Regions from separate parts of the Streptomyces sp. LZ34 genome, predicted to be linked through region 1. Evidence: riboswitches for the same ligand, from Rfam matches in the RefSeq annotation. Region 1 holds a riboswitch; the other holds the start of a gene.
What was found. A riboswitch is a leader RNA that binds a small molecule or an ion and turns the genes downstream of it on or off. The one in region 1 is predicted to bind cobalamin.
Positions count from the first base shown of each region.

Region 1 (5,351 bases):
CCTCGGCCCTACAGATCGGTCTGTACATCTGGAACCGGCGGCACAACGTCTCCCCGCACGAGCCGGAGGGCTCCGGCGGCGTGGCAGGCATGGTGATGTCCGCCCTCGCCGCGCCGATCTACGCCCGCTCGCTCATGGACGCCGTACTGCGCCGCAAGAGCAGGTTCGTGGTGACGCCCAAGGGCGACTCGGCGAGCCCCGACACGCTCTTCGGCACCTTCCGGATTCACCTTTTCTTCCTGGCGGTCTTCGGCGGGTCGCTCGCCTCTTCCTTCTACTTCGGCCACAGTCATCCAGCGATGACCGTTTGGGCATCACTTGCCCTGGCTGTCACGGCCGCGCCGATCATCGCCTGGCGGTGGACCCGCCGCCAGGAGAAACGGACCGAGAAACGGACCACCGAAGCATCCCTTGGGGGACGATAAGACGTGAAGTACCGACCGAGTCGCCGCACCCGCCGCTTCGGGATCGGTGCGGCGGCTGTGATCGTGCTGGCCGGAATGAACGGACCGGCCCTCTACCGCTTCAGCTCGGACAAATACCACCGGTACAAGATCAACCAGCCGGAGTACAAGGCCGAGAACGGCCACTGGGACGTGGTGAACGTCCCCGAGGAGTACCGGATCAACACGATCCACGCGGCCCTGCTGCACACCGGCAAGGTGCTGCTGGTCGCCGGCTCCGGGAACAACGCCAAGAACTTCGCCGCCAAGTCCTTCCGGAGCGTCCTGTGGGACCCCGAGAAGAACACCTACAAGAATGTCCCCACCCCCAGGGATTTCTTCTGCGCCGGACACACCCAGCTGCCGGACGGAAAACTGCTGGTGGCGGGCGGCACTCAGCGCTACGAGAAGCTCCGGGGCGATGTGGAGAAGGCCGGCGGCCTGATGTTCGTCCACAACGAGAGCCCGGACAAGCCGAAGACATTCCCCTCGGGCACCCGCTTCACCGGCAAGCGGAACGGCAAGACCTTCGAGGCCAAGGACCCGGTTCTGGTCCCGCGCGCCAAGAAGGCCAAGAACCGCAAGACCGGCAAGGTCACCGTGACCGCCAGCACCGTCCGGGTCTATGTCGAGGCGCTGCGCAAGGGGAAGCGGTACCAGACCGGGACCGAGGACAATTACCGGATCCAGGGGCTGGAGGGCAAGGACCGGCAGAACTTCTACGGCATCGCGCAGAAGCTGTCCTTCGACAAGAAGGACTTCCAGGGCATCAGGGCCGCCTATGAGTTCGACCCGGTCGCCGAGCGATATGTCCCCGTCGACCCGATGCACGAGGCCCGCTGGTACCCGACCCTGACCACCCTCGAGGACGGCCGGGTGCTCTCGGTCTCCGGCCTGGACGAGATCGGCCAGGTCGTGCCGGGGAAGAACGAGATCTACAACCCCCGGACCAAGAAGTGGAAGTACCTGCCCAAGAAGCGGTTCTTCCCCACGTACCCCGCGCTCTTCCTCACCGACGGCGGCAGGATCTTCTACACCGGCTCCAACGCCGGATACGGCCCCGCCGACGTGGGCCGCACCCCCGGCGTCTGGGATCTGAAGACCAACGTGTTCCGGACCGTGCCCGGCATGAGTGACCCGGACATCCTGGAGACGTCGATGTCCGTGCTGCTGCCCCCGGCCCAGGAGCAGCGGTACATGGTGCTCGGCGGCGGCGGGGTCGGCGAGGACCCCAGGTCCACCGCGAAGACCCGGATCGCCGATCTGCACGAGGACCGGCCGCGCTTCCGCGACGGTCCCGAGCTGTACTCCGAGGCCCGCTACCCCAGCAGCGTCATCCTCCCGGACGACACCCTCCTGACCACCAACGGCTCGGGCGACTACCGCGGCCGCGACGGCAGCAATGTGCTGCGGGCCGAGCTCTACGACCCCAGGAGCAACACCTCGCGCGGTGTGGCCGACCCGCTGGTGGGCCGCAACTACCACTCCGGGGCGCTGCTGCTGCCCGACGGCCGGGTGATGACCTTCGGCTCCGACTCGCTGTTCAGCGACGCCGCCAACACCAAGCCGGGGGAATTCCAGCAGCAGATCGACCTGTACACCCCGCCCTACCTGTTCCGCGACGCGCGGCCCACGCTGACCGACACCGCGCCGCGGACCCTCAAGCACGGGGCGAAGGCCACCTACCGGACCCCGCACGCCCCGACGATCGAGCGGGTGCGGCTGATCCGCCCGAGCTCCTTCACGCATGTGACCAACGTCGAGCAGCGGTCGGTCGCGCTGGACTTCATCACCAGCAGGGACAGCGTCTCCGTCCGGATCCCGAGGGACCCGTCGCTGGTCCCGCCGGGGTGGTACATGCTCACGGTGGTGGACGAGGAGGGGACCCCATCGGAGGCGGTGTGGGTGGAGGTGCCCGCCTCCACTGACACCTCCAAGCACTGACCCCCGCTGTTCGGCGTCGACCCCGGCTGGTCGGCGCCGGCTGGTCGGCGCCGCGGCTATCGGGCGTTACGGGCGAGGTCGAGCGCGTACCGCGGCCACCACTGGCCGGCCTTGGGGCCGCCCTTGCAGGTGCCGTCCGACTCGCCCGGACGCTTGATCCACAGATAGGCGGCGACCGCGCCGTCGCCCGTCCGGACCGTCGGCGTCTCGCCCAGCGCCCGCCCCTTCGGGTTGCACCAGGCCTCGGGGTCCTCCTTGCCCGGCACCGGGCCGTTGCCGTTACGGCTGGTGTCGATCACGAAGGGCTTGCCGCCGACCAGGGCGGAGAGCCTCTTGCCATACGCCTTGTTGTCCTCGGTGGTCTGGTAATTGGCGATGTTGAGCGCGAAGCCGTCGGCCTTCTTCAGCCCCGCGCGCCTGAGCGGCTCGGCCATCCGGCGCGGGTCCTTGATCCAGTGCGGATTCCCGGCATCCAGATAGACCTTGGTGTGGGGCAGCCCCTTGAGCTTGTCCACGGCCCCGGTCAGCAGGTCGTAACGCTCCTCGAGGAACTGCTTGGGCGTGCAGCCGTCCACCACGTGGGGCAGCGCGTCCGGCTCCAGGATGACCGTGGCGGCCCGGTCGCCGATGCCCCTGACCGCCTTGTCCAGCCAGGCGCGGTACGCGTCGCCGTCGGCCGCGCCGCCCTTCGAGTACTGCCCGCAGTCGCGGTGCGGGATGTTGTAGAAGACCAGCAGCGCGTCGCGCTCCTCCTGGGCGGCGGCCTCGGTGAACCCGCGCGCCTGGCCCTCCGGGTCGTCCACTCCCAGCCACTCGGCGACCGGCTGCTCGGCGATCCGCCCTATCAGCTTCGCCTCGTCACCCTCCCCCTTCCTGCGGTACTCGGCGACCTGCCGAGCCGCGCTGCCATCCGGATTCACCCAGTACGGCACGACATTCCTGGGCCGCTGCGCGGGCTTGGCGGCCGCGATCGCCTCCTCCTCGCTGTCGGAGGCCGACGAGTCGAAGCAGCCGGAAAGCGTCACAAGCGACAGCAGCACCCCCACCGCCGCCCCCGCACGGACAGCCCAGCGCCGACGGCCGGCGTAACTCCCGTACATCCACTCCCCCTTGGGTGCACGCTCCGGGGGACACCCCTCAGGCCCCCGGGTAGGACAAGACCGGTCGAATCCATGCTTACACACCACACCGACCCCCGCCTGGTTGTCCACAGCCCTTTGCGCGATTTCGCCCGTACGGCGTGGGGCGGGCCCTGAACCGCGCCGGGGCGCGCACGCCGGGGGCGGGGTGGGGTCGCGGTCCTGGGCCGGTTGACATGTTCTGATCCGCCTGGGATTCTCCAGCGACAAGTCAACAAATCGAGGCGACGGCACACAGGAACCCGGTGCGAATCCGGGACGGTCCCGCCACTGTGACCGGAAGTCAGCGCGCGCGAGCGCGCCGCGCTTTCGGGAGTCAGGAACTGGCCGTCGCTCTCCTTCCTGCTGAGGGGCGTGGAAACCCCACTAGGAGGCAACAGCGGATGTCCCTGCACACTGCACGGCACACCGACCCCGCGGCCGTCTCGGCCGCCACCGTCCGCACCCGCGACTGGCTGATCGCGGGCGGCGCGGTCATCCTCGCTCTCCTCGCGCTGTACGCGGTGTTCATCGACAACGGCTCGCTGATCTCGGCGACCGGCGACTACCTGCACGAGTTCTCGCACGACGGCCGGCACCTCTTCGGTGCCCCCTGCCACTGACCGGGGCCGGCACCCCATGGCAGACGGCCACGACCACGTTCACATACCTTCCCTGCTCCGGCGCGGACTGGCGGCGGGCGGCCTCGCGGGCCTCGCCGCCGGGCTGTTCTCCCTGCTCCTGGCCGAGCCCCTGATGGACCGTGCCATCAGGCTGGAGGAGAAGCGCCAGGAGAGCGAGCACGCACACGCCGCCGCGGCCGCGGCGGTCAAACACCACGAGGAGCTGTTCTCCCGCGACACCCAGCACTTCGGCCTCGTCGTCACCGCCGTGGTCGTCGGGCTGGCGCTCGGCGTCTTCTTCGCGGTCGCGCACGCGCTCGTCCACCGCGGATCCGACGCCTCCGCGCGCCCCTGGCCACGCGCGCTCGCGCTCGCCGCGGCGGGCTTCACCGGGCTCTCGCTGCTGCCCGGCCTGCGCTATCCGGCCAACCCGCCGGGCGTCGGCGACGCGGGCACGGTCGGCGACCGCCAGGCGATGTGGGTCGCCGCGGTGGCGATCGGCGTGCTCGGCATGGTGCTCGCCCGGCAGGTGTACGTCCGGCTGACGGCGGCGGGCCGCGGCCCCGCCGTGAGCCAGACGGCCGTCGCCGGGACCGTCGTCGCGGTGCTCCTCGCCCTGTTCGCCCTCCCCGACAACCCCGACCCGGTGCCCGTCGAAGGCACGCTGCTCTGGGACTTCCGGATGCTCTCGTTCGCCTCGCACGCGGTGATGTGGGCGGTCCTCGGCGCCACGTTCGGCGCGCTCGGGCTGCGCGCCCTGCGCGAGCGCCGCGCGGCGACGGCGGACGAACCGGACCCGGTCCCGTCCGCGGTGTAACTGCCGGCTCCATCGGACCCGGTGGGCGGGGCGGCCACGGCCCGCTCCGCCCACCGGCTCTCTGTCTACGGCACGCTATGGCACTCCGTCAGGGGCTCGCCCCGCCTGCCGAGCCCCCGTCAGATACGCCGACACCACCACGCGCGCCCCGGGCGCCGCGTGCGCCCCATACTCCCCGTACTCCCCGTACTCCCCGTCCCTCGCGACCAGCCGCAGCTCCGCCCGGCCCCGGGCCCGCGCCCCGTACACCCGCCGCGCGTCGAACCGCTCGGCCGTGACCATCTCGACGCCCTCGACCGTGAACTCGGCCACCGTCCCGTCCACCCGGAACACCCGCACCGCGTCCCCGCGCCTGACCCCGCCGAGGCGGCGAACGACACCGGCGTCGACGGGCCCGACCAGCACC
Region 1 covers NZ_CM132680.1:7,962,208-7,967,558, reverse strand. Annotated here, with positions in the region: gene ACWY4P_RS33470 (glycosyltransferase family 2 protein) at 1-425, shown strand, start outside; gene glxA (radical copper oxidase GlxA) at 429-2,387, shown strand; gene ACWY4P_RS33460 (glycoside hydrolase family 6 protein) at 2,444-3,487, opposite strand; cobalamin riboswitch at 3,738-3,872, shown strand; gene ACWY4P_RS33455 (CbtB domain-containing protein) at 3,910-4,128, shown strand; gene ACWY4P_RS33450 (CbtA family protein) at 4,145-4,945, shown strand; gene ACWY4P_RS33445 (sortase domain-containing protein) at 5,021-5,351, opposite strand, start outside.

Region 2 (5,351 bases), 3.1 Mb from region 1:
ACCTGGAGGAACTCACCGCTGAGCGTCTCGCGCTTGAAGAGGTTGGAGACCTGCGGCTCGATGCACTCGTACACGCCCGCGATCGAGGCGATGGTCGCGGTCGGGGCGATGGCCAGCAGGAGGGAGTTCCGCATGCCGGACTCGGCCATCCGCTCGCGCAGCGCCGCCCACCGCTCGGGCCAGGTCGCCACCGCGTCCGTGTAGTGGTCCGGGTGCAGCACGCCGCGCGCGGTGCGGGTGGCGGACCAGGCCGGGTGCGGGCCGTGGCGCTCGGCGAGCGCGCAGGACGCCTCGTACGCCGCGAGCATGATGCGCTCGGAGATCTGGGTGGACAGCTTCTGCGCCTCGGGCGAGTCGAAGGGCAGCCGCAGCCGGAAGAAGACGTCCTGGAGGCCCATCAGGCCCAGACCCACCGGCCGCCAGCGCGAGTTGGACGCCCCGGCCTCCTGGGTGGGGTAGAAGTTGATGTCCACCACACGGTCGAGGAAGGTGACGGCGGTACGGACGGTCGCGTCCAGCCGCTCCCAGTCCATTACTTCCTCCCCGTCGCCGACGTCTTTGCCCAGGTGCGCGGCCAGGTTGACCGACCCCAGGTTGCACACGGCCGTCTCGCCGTCGTCCGTGACCTCCAGGATCTCGGTGCACAGGTTGGAGGAGTGCACGACCCGGCCGGGCTCGGCGGTCTGGTTGGCGGTGCGGTTGGCGGCGTCCTTGAAGGTCATCCAGCCGTTGCCGGTCTGCGCGAGGGTGCGCATCATCCGGGCGTACAGCTGGCGCGCCGGGACGGTCTTGACGGCCAGCCCCGCCGCCTCGGCCTTCTTGTAGGCGGCGTCGAACTCCTCGCCCCACAGGTCGACCAGCGCGGGCGCGTCGACCGGCGAGAACAGCGACCAGTCGGCGTCGGCCTCGACCCGGCGCATGAACTCGTCCGGGATCCAGTGCGCGATGTTGAGGTTGTGGGTGCGGCGGGCCTCTTCGCCCGTGTTGTCCCGAAGCTCCAGGAACTCCTCGATGTCCGCATGCCAGGTCTCCAGGTACACACAGGCCGCGCCCTTGCGCCGGCCGCCCTGGTTGACGGCGGCGACGGAGGCGTCGAGCGTGCGCAGGAACGGCACGATGCCGTTGGAGTGCCCGTTGGTGCCGCGGATCAGCGAACCGCGGGCGCGGATGCGCGAGTACGAGAGCCCGATGCCGCCCGCGTGCTTGGAGAGCCGCGCCACCTGGTGGTAGCGGTTGTAGATCGAGTCCAGCTCGTCCAGCGGCGAGTCCAGCAGATAGCAGGACGACATCTGCGGGTGGCGGGTGCCGGAGTTGAACAGGGTGGGGGAGCTGGGCAGATACGACAGCGTGCTGGTGAGCCGGTAGAGCTCGGCGACGTCGTCCAGCGCCCGCTCCGAGTGGTCCTCGGCCAGTCCGCAGGCCACCCGCAGCAGGAAGTGCTGCGGCGTCTCGATCACCTGGCGGGTGATCGGGTGGCGGAGCAGATAGCGGCTGTGCAGCGTACGCAGCCCGAAGTAGCCGAAGCGGTCGTCGGCGCCGTCGACCAGCGCCCGCTCGACCAGCCCGTCCAGGCGGGCGGTGTGGGCGGTCACGAACTCGGCGGTGCCGTCCGCGATCAGGCCCTCGCGGTGTCCCACGGCCACCGAGGCCGAGAACGAGACCGCGCCCTGCCCGGCCGCCTCCTCGGCGATGGCGAGGGTCAACAGCCGCGCGGCGAGCTTCGAGTACTCCGGCTCCTCGGCGATCAGCCCGGCCGCCGCCTCGGTCGCAAGGGTGCGCAACTCCGCCTCGTCCGAGCCGGGATGGCGGCCGCGCAGGGCGGCGGCCGCGACCTTGCCGGGGTCGGTGGCGGGCAGGTCGACGGTGAGCTCCGTCAGGGTCCGCAGCAGGGCGGTCCCGGGCGCGTCGCCCGCTGCCTGAATAGCCGCTGCCTCTGAAACCGGATCGGCTGGCGCGATGGTCACTGAAGTGCTCTCCCTCGCTCGGCTTGGGGCCTCACGGGTGGTGCGCGATGGGCGCGTACGGGCATGCCGGGCCCCAGGGGTTGGGTCGGCGTACCACGCAGCGTCCACCGGCCCAACCCGCGGGGCCCGGACGTATGAGACGGCTGTCGGCGGCAGGTCCTCGGACTTGCGGGTACGCAAAAGCGCACGCGTACACCGTTGCGGGACAGTTCCGGATTCCCACCGGATTCCCCTGCGGCGACAGCGAGCATGAGCATACATCTTGTGGTGGCGAGCGCACGCACCCCCACATGTTGTGTCGCGAGGTGGAGTGTTTCGTACGAATGTGCTATTCAGTGCCGGACTTGGCGCGGCCCTGAGCCAGGCCTGGCACGGGTCCCGTACGGGTCCGGTACGGCCCTGGCAGGGGTCCGGCACGGGCGGTCAGGCGTGAGCCTGGCACAGGCTTGGCGCGGTCCCGGGATGGGCCCGCCTCGGGCCATGGGCCCGCTTCGGGCCTGGCGCGGTGCCTGGCCGCCGTTAAGCGGGCGCCGTTGCCCGCCACTCCGCGAGGGTACGGGCCAGCCTGGCCCGGTAGTCCTCGTAGCCGCGCTCGTATGCCTCGGCGCGGTCCGCGTCCGGTACGACAGTACGCGAATCGGCTCGCCATTGTGTCGCGTCCACCGGGTCGCCGAGCGCCCGCCAGGCGACCGCGACCGCGCCGCGCGCCCCCACTTCGGGCTCGTCGGGGATGCGCACCGGCCGCCCGAGGACGTCCGCGAACAGCTGGGTCCAGGCGGCGGACCGGGTGCCGCCCCCGCACGCCGCGAGGCTCGCCGTCAGCCCCGCGGCCTCCAGGCAGTGGCGGGCGGCATACGCCACGGCCTCGCAGGCGGCCCGTACGGCGTCCGCGCGTGTCGTCGCGAGCGTCAGCCCGTCCAACCGGCCCCGCGCGGCTGGCTCCACGAACGGGGCGCGCTCGCCCGCGTCGGACAGGAAGGGCAGCGCGGTCACCCCGCGCGCCCCCGGCGGGCTGTCGGCGAGGAGTGCGTCCAGATCCGCGGTGGTGGCCCCGGTGAACTCCAGGACCCACTCCAGGGCCGCCGTGCCCACCATGGCGGGCATGCCGCGCAGCCAGCGGTCCCGGTCGGGCACGCACAGCCACATGCCCGCCGGGTCGGCGGCCGGGTCGATCCGCGCGCTGTCCGTGAGGACCTGGCTGGCCAGCGTGGTGCCGACGATCAGCAGGCCGTCGCCCACCTCCTCGACCCCGCTGCCGATCGCGCACGCCGGAAGGTCGTACGGGCCCGCCGTGACGGGCAGTCCGGCCGGCAGCCCGAGCAGCTTCGCGCCCGCCTCGTCCAGCCGCCGTACGGTGTCGGGCGCGGCGGGCGGCGGCAACAGCCGGGCGTATTCGGCGATTCCACACGCTTCCAGGGCCTTGGGGACATACTCACGCGTGGTCACGTCCAGAAAGGGCATGGACGCGTCCGAGGCGTCCACACCGATGACGCCGGTGAGCCGCTGCGCCACAGCGTCCACGCAGTAGCCCGCGACCTCCGCGCGCGCCAGCGCCTCCGGCTCGTGGTCGGCCAGCCAGCGCAGCAGCGGCGCGTGGCAGCCGGGGAACACCCCGGAGCCGGTGAGCCGGTAGAGCTCGCGGATGGTGCCGTCCTCGCCCCAGCGGGCCACGGTGTCGTTCGCCCGCCCGTCCATCCACGAGATCGGCGGGCGCACGGCCCGGCCCGCCGCGTCGCGCAGCCACAGCCCGTCGCCCTGCCCGGTGAGCGCGAGCGCGACCGGGGCCGCCCGGCCTGTCGCGGCCAGGGTGGCCGTCACCTCGCGGACCACCTCGGCGACCGTGCGCAGCACGTCCTCCAGGTCCTGCTCAACCCGCCCGCCGGGCAGGCGGTCGAGCCGGCTGGGGCGGCTCGCGGCGGCCAGGGACCTGCCGTCCCGGCCGAAGGCGACGGCCTTGGTGACGGAGGTGCCGACATCGACTCCGAGGACGGTGCTCATGCGTACGGCCCTCCTTGGGGGCGTCGACTGCGGGGTGGCTGGTGGCTGGGCTGTTGGCCGGGCTAGTCCGTGGGCTGGTTCGTCGGCTGGTTCGCCGGGTGCGCGAGCTTCTCGCCGCGCGCGTAGCGGCCGACCTCGGCGGCGGTGATGGCGGCCGCGCGGTGGGCGGTCTGCCGGGTGGCGCCGGCGAGGTGCGGGGTGGTGACGACATTGGGCGCGGAGTGCAGCGGCCAGTCGGCGGGCGGCGGTTCGAGGTCGTACACATCGAGGGCGAGGGCCCCCAGGCGGCCGGAGCGCAGCGCCTCCGGCAGCGGCGCGTAGTCCAGCAGACCGCCGCGCGCGGTGTTCACCAGGACCGCTCCGGGCCGCATCCGGGCGATCCGGTCGGCGTCGATGAGCCCCTTGGTCTCGGGGGTGAGCCGGGCGTGCAGGCTCACCACGGAGCTGCGGGCGAGGAGTTCGTCCAGTTCGACCGGGACCACACCGTCCGCGCGGGCGGTCTCGGGGTCGGTGTACGGGTCGGCGATCAGCACCTGGGCGCCGAACGCGCGCAGCACGCGGGCGACGATCCGGCCGATGGCCCCGTAGCCCACCAGGCCGACGGTGGCACCGTCCAGCTCGCTGCCGCCCTCCTCGTACGCGTAGAAGTCCCCGCGCCAGCGGCCGGCGCGCAGCTCGGCGTCCGCGGTCGGGATGCGGCGCATCGCGGCCAGCATCATGCCGATCGCGAACTCGGCGGCGGCGGTGGCGTTACGGCCGGGCGCGAAGCTGACGGCGACGCCCGCGCGGGTGGCGGCCGGCAGGTCCACATTGACCGGGCCGCCCCGGGAGACCGCGACCATGCGCAGCTCGGGGCGGGCGGCGAAGACCCCGGCGGTGAACGGCGCCATCTGCGTCACGCACACCTCGGCCCCCGCCAGCGCCTCGATCAGCTGCTCCTCGGTGCCGCTGGCCTCGATCACCCGGCTCTCCGGACCGCCCACCGGGCCGAAGGGCTCGTGCGGCCACGGCAGCGTCAGCTCGGCGACGACGGCGTCGACGTCGCCGAGCCCCGGCTCGCCGCGGAGCGCGGCGATGATGAGGTCGGGACGTACGAAGTGGTCTCCGGCGGCGAGGACACGCATGGGTGGCCTTTCTTCGGCGTTCCATCACAGAGGCGACGCTAGATTTAACATCGTTGACGTGACAAAGCAATGGGCCGCGCGTCGTCATGCGGGTGCGCGCCGAGGAGAGGAAGCGTCCTGTGACGGCTCGTCTACTGCTCGTTCGCCACGGCGAGACGGTGTGGCACGCGGAGAACCGGTACGCCGGGATCTCGGACGTGGCCCTGACCGAACGGGGATTCCGGCAGGCGGAAGCGCTCGCCCATTGGGTGAGCGGGCGTGATGT
Region 2 covers NZ_CM132680.1:4,842,722-4,848,072, reverse strand. Annotated here, with positions in the region: gene ACWY4P_RS19015 (ribonucleoside-diphosphate reductase subunit alpha) at 1-1,964, opposite strand, end outside; cobalamin riboswitch at 2,099-2,222, opposite strand; gene ACWY4P_RS19010 (FGGY family carbohydrate kinase) at 2,484-3,962, opposite strand; gene ACWY4P_RS19005 (2-hydroxyacid dehydrogenase) at 4,025-5,086, opposite strand; gene ACWY4P_RS19000 (histidine phosphatase family protein) at 5,206-5,351, shown strand, end outside.
Region 2: it holds a riboswitch for cobalamin, as region 1 does, so the genes downstream of both, ACWY4P_RS19015 (ribonucleoside-diphosphate reductase subunit alpha) here and ACWY4P_RS33455 (CbtB domain-containing protein) in region 1, are expected to answer to the same signal.